3 regions of the Pseudomonas sp. S04 genome follow, and region 3 is predicted to be linked to each of the others. Evidence: predicted binding sites of a transcription regulator. Region 3 holds the regulator's gene; each other region holds the start of a gene.

Region 1 (2,268 bases), 620 kb from region 3:
ACAGGTTCGGCAGCGTCTGGCTGGAAACCTGGGAGATCGCCTCACCGGTCACCAGCGCCTCGATCTCCAGTCGATCGGCGATTCGCGAAGCAGCGCGCAACATCATACGCTTCAATACGACGCCCATATGACTGTTATCTACTTTGCCGAGAATTTCTCCCAGCACTTCCTCGAACGGCACACTGACAAATAACACGCGTTGCGAGCTGCCGTACTTCTTCCAGATGAAGTGCGCCACTTCCATCACGCCCAATTCGTGGGCACGCCCGCCGAGATTGAAGAAGCAGAAGTGCGCCATCAGCCCGCGCCGCATGATCTGGTAGGCCGCCACTGTGGAATCGAAACCGCCGGACATCAGTACCAGGGTCTGTTCCAGGGCGCCCAGCGGGTAACCGCCGATGCTGCTGTGCTGGTTGTGGATCACAAACAACCGTTTGTCGCGAATTTCGATGCGGACTTCAATTTCCGGGTCTTTCAGGGAAATTCCGGCGGCGCCGCACTGGCGACGCAGTTGGCTGCCGACGTATTTCTCGACATCCATGGAGCTGAATTCGTGCTTGCCGGCGCGCTTGCAGCGCACCGAGAAAATCTTCCCGGCCAGCGCCTCGCCAAAGTGCTGCTTGCACTTGGCGACCACGTCGTCGAAGTCACCCAGCGGGTACTCGTCGACCTGCAGGAAATGCGCGATGCCCGGCATGCAGCTCAGGCGCTCGGTCATGTCCTTCAAGGCTTTGGGGTCAGTCAGCTGCGTTTCCAGCTCGAGATTGTCCCATACACCGTTCACCACCACAGCCGGGTCCAGATCGCGGAGCACGGCACGGATGTTCTTGGCCAACTGACGGATGAAACGCATCCGTACCGGGCGGCTTTTGATGGTGATCTCGGGGAAGACTTTTACGATTAGTTTCATGAAAACAGCGCGCGCTGGGCCAGCCGAAAAAGGGGGGCGCGGATTATAGCGGAAATTGCTCAAGGTTTAACCAGTTAATGTGCAGAAGGTTTTCAGTGCACCAAAACGGGTCATTTATGCTTTTGAGCGCTACATTAGGGGGCGCGATTTTGCCATTTTCCACGCTTTGCACCTTTATAAGCGTGATATTGGGGCAAAAAACCCAACTCGGGGCACTGGCATGCAATTTGCTCCCTTGTGAGGCAGGTTGCCTTGGCAGAGTATTCGCGCCGGCATCACCCACATTCTAAGGGCATCCACTACTCAAGCCCGAAGCCACCCGGAGGACACTATGTCGAAGTCGGTTCAACTCATCAAAGATCATGACGTCAAATGGATTGATCTGCGCTTCACAGATACCAAGGGCACTCAGCACCACGTGACCATGCCGGCTCGCGATGCGCTGGATGATGCTTTCTTCGAAGAAGGCAAAATGTTCGACGGTTCCTCCATCGCTGGCTGGAAAGGCATCGAAGCTTCCGACATGATCCTGATGCCGGACGACAGCACCGCTGTCCTCGATCCGTTCACCGAAGACCCAACCCTGATCATCGTCTGCAACGTGATCGACCCTTCGACCATGCAAGGCTACGACCGCGACCCACGTGCGATCGCCAAGCGTGCCGAGGACTACCTGAAGTCCACCGCTATCGGTGACACCGTATTCGTCGGTCCTGAGCCTGAGTTCTTCATCTTCGACCAGGTCAAGTTCAAGTCCGATATCTCCGGTTCGATGTTCAAGATCTACTCCGAACAAGGTTCGTGGATGTCCGACCAGGACGTGGAAGGCGGCAACCATGGCCACCGCCCAGGTATCAAGGGCGGCTACTTCCCGGTTCCACCGTTCGACCACGACCACGAAATCCGTACCTCCATGTGCAACGCCATGGAAGAGATGGGCCTGACCATCGAAGTTCACCACCACGAAGTGGCGACTGCCGGCCAGAACGAAATCGGTGTGAAGTTCAACACCCTGGTTGCCAAGGCTGACGAAGTTCAGACCCTCAAGTACTGCGTACACAACGTGGCTGTAGCTTTCGGCCGCACCGCTACCTTCATGCCTAAGCCTCTGTACGGCGACAACGGCTCGGGTATGCACGTTCACCTGTCCATCGCCAAAGATGGCAAGAACACCTTCGCTGGCGAAGGTTATGCCGGCCTGTCCGACACCGCCCTGTACTTCATCGGCGGTATCATCAAGCACGGTAAGGCCCTGAACGGCTTCACCAACCCGGCGACCAACTCCTACAAGCGTCTGGTGCCAGGTTTCGAAGCTCCAGTGATGCTGGCCTACTCGGCTCGCAACCGCTCCGCTTCGA
Region 2 (2,268 bases), 690 kb from region 3:
TGGCCGGCTCCAGGGCATAACCACTGGCGGTCACGATCTGGCCGTTGGAGTCCAGGTGAAAGGTCCCGTCACGGGTGTAGGACGTAGTCCCGTCCGGCTGCAGGACCTGAAAAAAGCCACGACCGTCGATGGCCATGTCCAGCGGCTGCTCGGTGGTTTGCAGGCTGCCGGCGGTGAAGTTCTTCTGGGTGCCGACGATGCGCACACCGGTACCCAGTTGCAGGCCCGACGGCAGTTCGCTGTCCTGGGTCGACTGGGCACCCGGCTGGCGCTTGATCTGGTACAGCAGGTCCTGGAACTCGGCACGGTCACGCTTGAAGCCCGTGGTCGAGACGTTGGCCAGGTTGTTGGAAATGGTCGTCAGGTTGGTGTCCTGGGCGGACAGGCCTGTTTTGGCAACCCATAGAGCCGGAAGCATTCGATTCTCCTCGTGCGCCTGTTTTACGGCGCGACGTTCTGATAATTAGCTGATCTGCAAGACCCGAGCCATGGCCTGGTCGTCTTCTTTGGCGGTGTTCATCATCTTGACGTGCAGCTCGAACTGCTTGGCCAGGGCCAGCACCGAGGTCATTTCTTCCACCGCGTTGACGTTGCTCGACTCGAGGAACCCCGAGACCAGTTGCACGTTGGCATCGGCCGGTGCGGGCTGGCCGTCCTTGGTGTGGATCGAGCCGTCGAGGCCCTTGGTCATGTTCTTCAGGTCCGGGTTGACCAGCTTGATGCGGTCGACTTCCGCCATCACGCGCGGGCCTTCACCCATGGCGCGGATACTGATGGTGCCGTCCTGGCCGACTTCGATCTTCTGCTCGGGCGGCACGGCAATCGGCCCGCCATTGCCCATCACCGGCATGCCATTGCCGGCACGCAGCACACCCAGGGCGTCGACATTCAGGCTGCCGGTGCGCACGTAACTTTCCTTGCCGTCGGGGTTCTGCACGGCAATCCAGCCGTTGCCGCTGACCGCCACGTCGAGGTCACGCCCGGTTTCCACCAGCGAGCCCGGACTGAAGTCGGTGGCCGGACGTTCGGACAGGGCAAAGGCCCGCGCCGGAAAGCTGTCGCCAAACACCGGCATCGACCGCGCCTGCTCCAGGTCTTTCTGGAAACCGTTGGTGGAGATGTTGGCCAGGTTGTTGGCATGGGCCTTTTGCGCCAGCGCGTTCTGGCTGGCGCCGGTCATGGCCACATAAAGGTACTTGTCCACAGTCTTTCCTCTGCATGCCGGACGTTTGCCGCCCACTGCTGTACTGGCAAGGCTTTAGCAATTTGCAGACCAACTTGCGCGCAATGGCCCCAGGTCCTTTAAACACAGGACTTGGGACAATTCAGAGGAGAGAGGTGGAGGATCGCAGAGACGAAAAACCGGCGCGCTTATGCCGCTTTACGGCAATCGGCCGGACAGCACGGCTACCAGCCCTTGACGCCGCTCATGTCGGGCAGCTTGTGGGCGATGCCTTTGTGGCAGTCGATGCAGGTCGCCTCGCCGTTGGCCAGGGAAGTCGAGTGCATGTTGGCGGCGCGCTTGCCCTGTCGGGTGAAATCCATGAACTCGAAGTTGTGACAATTACGGCACTCGCGAGAGTCGTTGGCCTTGAGGCGGGCCCACTCGTGCTCCGCCAGTTCACGGCGCATACCGAGAAACTTCTCGCGGGTATTGATGGTGCCGAACACCTTGCCCCAGACCTCTTTGGACGCCTGCATCTTGCGCGCGATCTTGTGGGTCCACTCATGCGGTACGTGGCAATCGGGACAGGTTGCGCGCACCCCCGAGCGGTTGGTGTAGTGGATGGTTTCCTGCAATTCGACAAACACGTTGTCGCGCATTTCATGGCAGGAGATGCAGAACTTTTCGGTATTGGTCGCTTCCAGCGCCGTGTTGAATCCACCCCAGAAAATCACCCCGGCAATGAACCCGCCGAGCGTCAGGAAACCCAGGCTGTAGTGGACACTGGGGCGACGCAAGATCTGCCAGTAGTCTTTGAACACTACCCACAATGACTTCATGACCACTCCTCAGGGTTTCTGCTTGCGGTTGATTTCGTCTTGCAGCACCTGGTCAATATTCTTGAAGTCGTTGTTGACCAACGGCTTCACGTCTCGCTGCGGCACGTGGCACTGATTGCAGAAGTAGCGCCGTGGTGAAACGGCGGCCAGCGCCTGGCCGTCGCGGTCCATGTAGTGGGTGATGCTGATCATCGGCGCCTGGGTCAACGCGCTGTTGGCCCGACTGTGGCAGGACAGGCATTTGTTGCTGTTCTTGTCGATGTG
Region 3 (2,268 bases):
GACAACCTGGGCATGAGCCTTTCCGGTGGCGAACGACGCCGCGTGGAAATTGCCCGCGCCCTCGCCACCGCGCCGAAATTCATCCTGCTCGACGAACCTTTCGCCGGCGTGGACCCGATTTCGGTCGGCGACATCAAGCAGATCATCCATCACCTCAAGGCCAAGGGCATTGGCGTGCTGATCACGGACCACAACGTGCGTGAAACCCTGGACATCTGCGAAACCGCCTACATCGTCAACGATGGTCAACTGATCGCAGAAGGTGACGCTGAAACCATCCTGGCCAACGAACTGGTCAAGGAAGTGTACCTGGGCCATGAGTTCCGCCTTTAAGCTGCGAGGCGTCTGGTCTGCCGGCAGAGCGGATTGTCAATGAAAGCCTTAATATTTTTATTGTCATGACGCTCTAGGCAAACACTTCAGTTTCAGGCATATAATTTGCTTAAGTTTGGCGCTCCGGCGCCCTGTAGTGGATGGCGCACGTGCGCCGGCGAATAAGGTGTTAAGCCCCAGCCATGAAACCATCGCTAGTCTTGAGAATGGGCCAGCAGCTGACGATGACACCGCAGCTGCAACAGGCCATCCGCCTGCTCCAATTGTCGACCCTGGACCTGCAACAGGAAATCCAGGAAGCCTTGGAGTCAAATCCAATGCTCGAACGCCAGGAAGAAGGCGACGACTTCGATAACGCCGACCCGATGGCGGACAACATCGAGCACAAACCCAACACCGACGTCCAGGAACCCTCCTACCAGGAAACCGCCCCCACGGTGGATAACCTCGAGGAAGGAGAATGGAACGAGCGCATTCCCAATGAACTACCGGTCGACACCGCCTGGGAAGACGTCTACCAGACCAGTGCCAGCAGCTTGCCCAGCAACGATGACGACGAGTGGGACTTCACCACCCGCACCTCCGCCGGGGAAAGCCTGCAGAGCCACTTGCTCTGGCAATTGAACCTGTCCCCGATGTCCGACACCGATCGCCTGATCGGCGTGACCCTGATCGACTGCATCAACAACCAGGGTTACCTGGACGAAACCCTTGAGGAGATTCTCGAGGCATTCGACCCGGAACTGGACATCGAGCTGGACGAAATCGAAGCCGTCCTGCACCGCATCCAGCAATTCGAACCCGCCGGCATCGGCGCCCGCAACCTGGGCGAGTGCCTGTTGCTGCAATTGCGCCAGCTGGCCGCCAAGACCCCTTGGCTGGCAGAAGCCAAGCGCCTGGTCAGCGATTACATCGACCTGCTCGGCAGCCGCGACTACAGCCAACTGATGCGGCGCATGAAGCTCAAGGAAGACGAACTGCGCCAGGTCATCGAACTGGTCCAGAGCCTCAACCCGCGACCTGGCTCGCAGATCGAGTCCAGCGAAGCCGAGTACGTGGTGCCGGATGTGATCGTGCGCAAGGACAACGAGCGCTGGCTGGTGGAACTGAACCAGGAGTCGGTACCGCGCTTGCGGGTCAATCCCCAGTACGCCGGATTCGTCCGTCGCGCTGACACCAGCGCCGACAACACCTTCATGCGCAATCAGTTGCAGGAGGCGCGCTGGTTCATCAAGAGCCTGCAAAGCCGCAACGAAACCCTGATGAAAGTGGCCACCCAGATCGTCGAGCACCAGCGCGGCTTTCTCGAATATGGCGACGAGGCGATGAAGCCGTTGGTCCTGCATGACATTGCCGAAGCGGTAGGCATGCACGAGTCGACGATTTCCCGGGTCACCACGCAAAAATTCATGCATACCCCGCGCGGTATCTATGAGCTGAAATACTTTTTCTCAAGCCACGTCAGCACCTCCGAAGGCGGCGAATGCTCGTCCACGGCGATCCGCGCGATCATCAAAAAACTGGTTGCCGCGGAAAATCAGAAAAAGCCGTTGAGTGACAGCAAGATCGCTGGTTTACTGGAGGCACAAGGTATTCAGGTAGCCCGTCGTACCGTCGCCAAGTACCGCGAATCCCTCGGGATCGCGCCTTCGAGTGAACGCAAGCGATTGATGTAACGGGCCACGCCACAGCGTTCCAGGGTGTTTTCGAAATCTTTCGCAGACACCCTAGTGGCAGGCAACTCGGCCTGCCGCCTTATGCACTGGCAACGAAGGAGAAGCTGTATGCAAGTCAACATCAGTGGACACCAACTGGAAGTTACCGAACCTCTGCGCACCTACATCGGCGAAAAACTCGACCGGCTGGAGAGGCATTTCGACAAGATCACCAACGTGCAAGTCACGATGAACGTCGAGAAGCTGTTGCAGAAAATCG

Evidence for each region. The regulator sigma-54, encoded in region 3, starts transcription at its own class of promoters, with help from an activator protein. The targets are predictions, from matches to a motif close to ANTGGCATNNANNTTGCTNT.
Region 1: a site for sigma-54 is predicted at 1,125-1,144, ahead of glnA (type I glutamate--ammonia ligase). Genes of this name have one in related genera too.
Region 2: a site for sigma-54 is predicted at 1,259-1,278, ahead of PspS04_RS07255 (flagellar basal body rod protein FlgF). Genes of this name have one in related genera too.

Annotation. Positions count from the first base shown of each region.
Region 1 covers NZ_CP019427.1:350,973-353,240, reverse strand. Annotated here, with positions in the region: gene thiI (tRNA uracil 4-sulfurtransferase ThiI) at 1-910, opposite strand, end outside; gene glnA (type I glutamate--ammonia ligase) at 1,242-2,268, shown strand, end outside.
Region 2 covers NZ_CP019427.1:1,657,269-1,659,536, reverse strand. Annotated here, with positions in the region: gene flgG (flagellar basal-body rod protein FlgG) at 1-418, opposite strand, end outside; gene PspS04_RS07255 (flagellar basal body rod protein FlgF) at 464-1,204, opposite strand; gene PspS04_RS07250 (cytochrome c3 family protein) at 1,408-2,004, opposite strand; gene PspS04_RS07245 (nitrate reductase cytochrome c-type subunit) at 2,014-2,268, opposite strand, start outside.
Region 3 covers NZ_CP019427.1:970,804-973,071, reverse strand. Annotated here, with positions in the region: gene lptB (LPS export ABC transporter ATP-binding protein) at 1-333, shown strand, start outside; gene PspS04_RS04120 (RNA polymerase factor sigma-54) at 516-2,009, shown strand; gene hpf (ribosome hibernation-promoting factor, HPF/YfiA family) at 2,118-2,268, shown strand, end outside.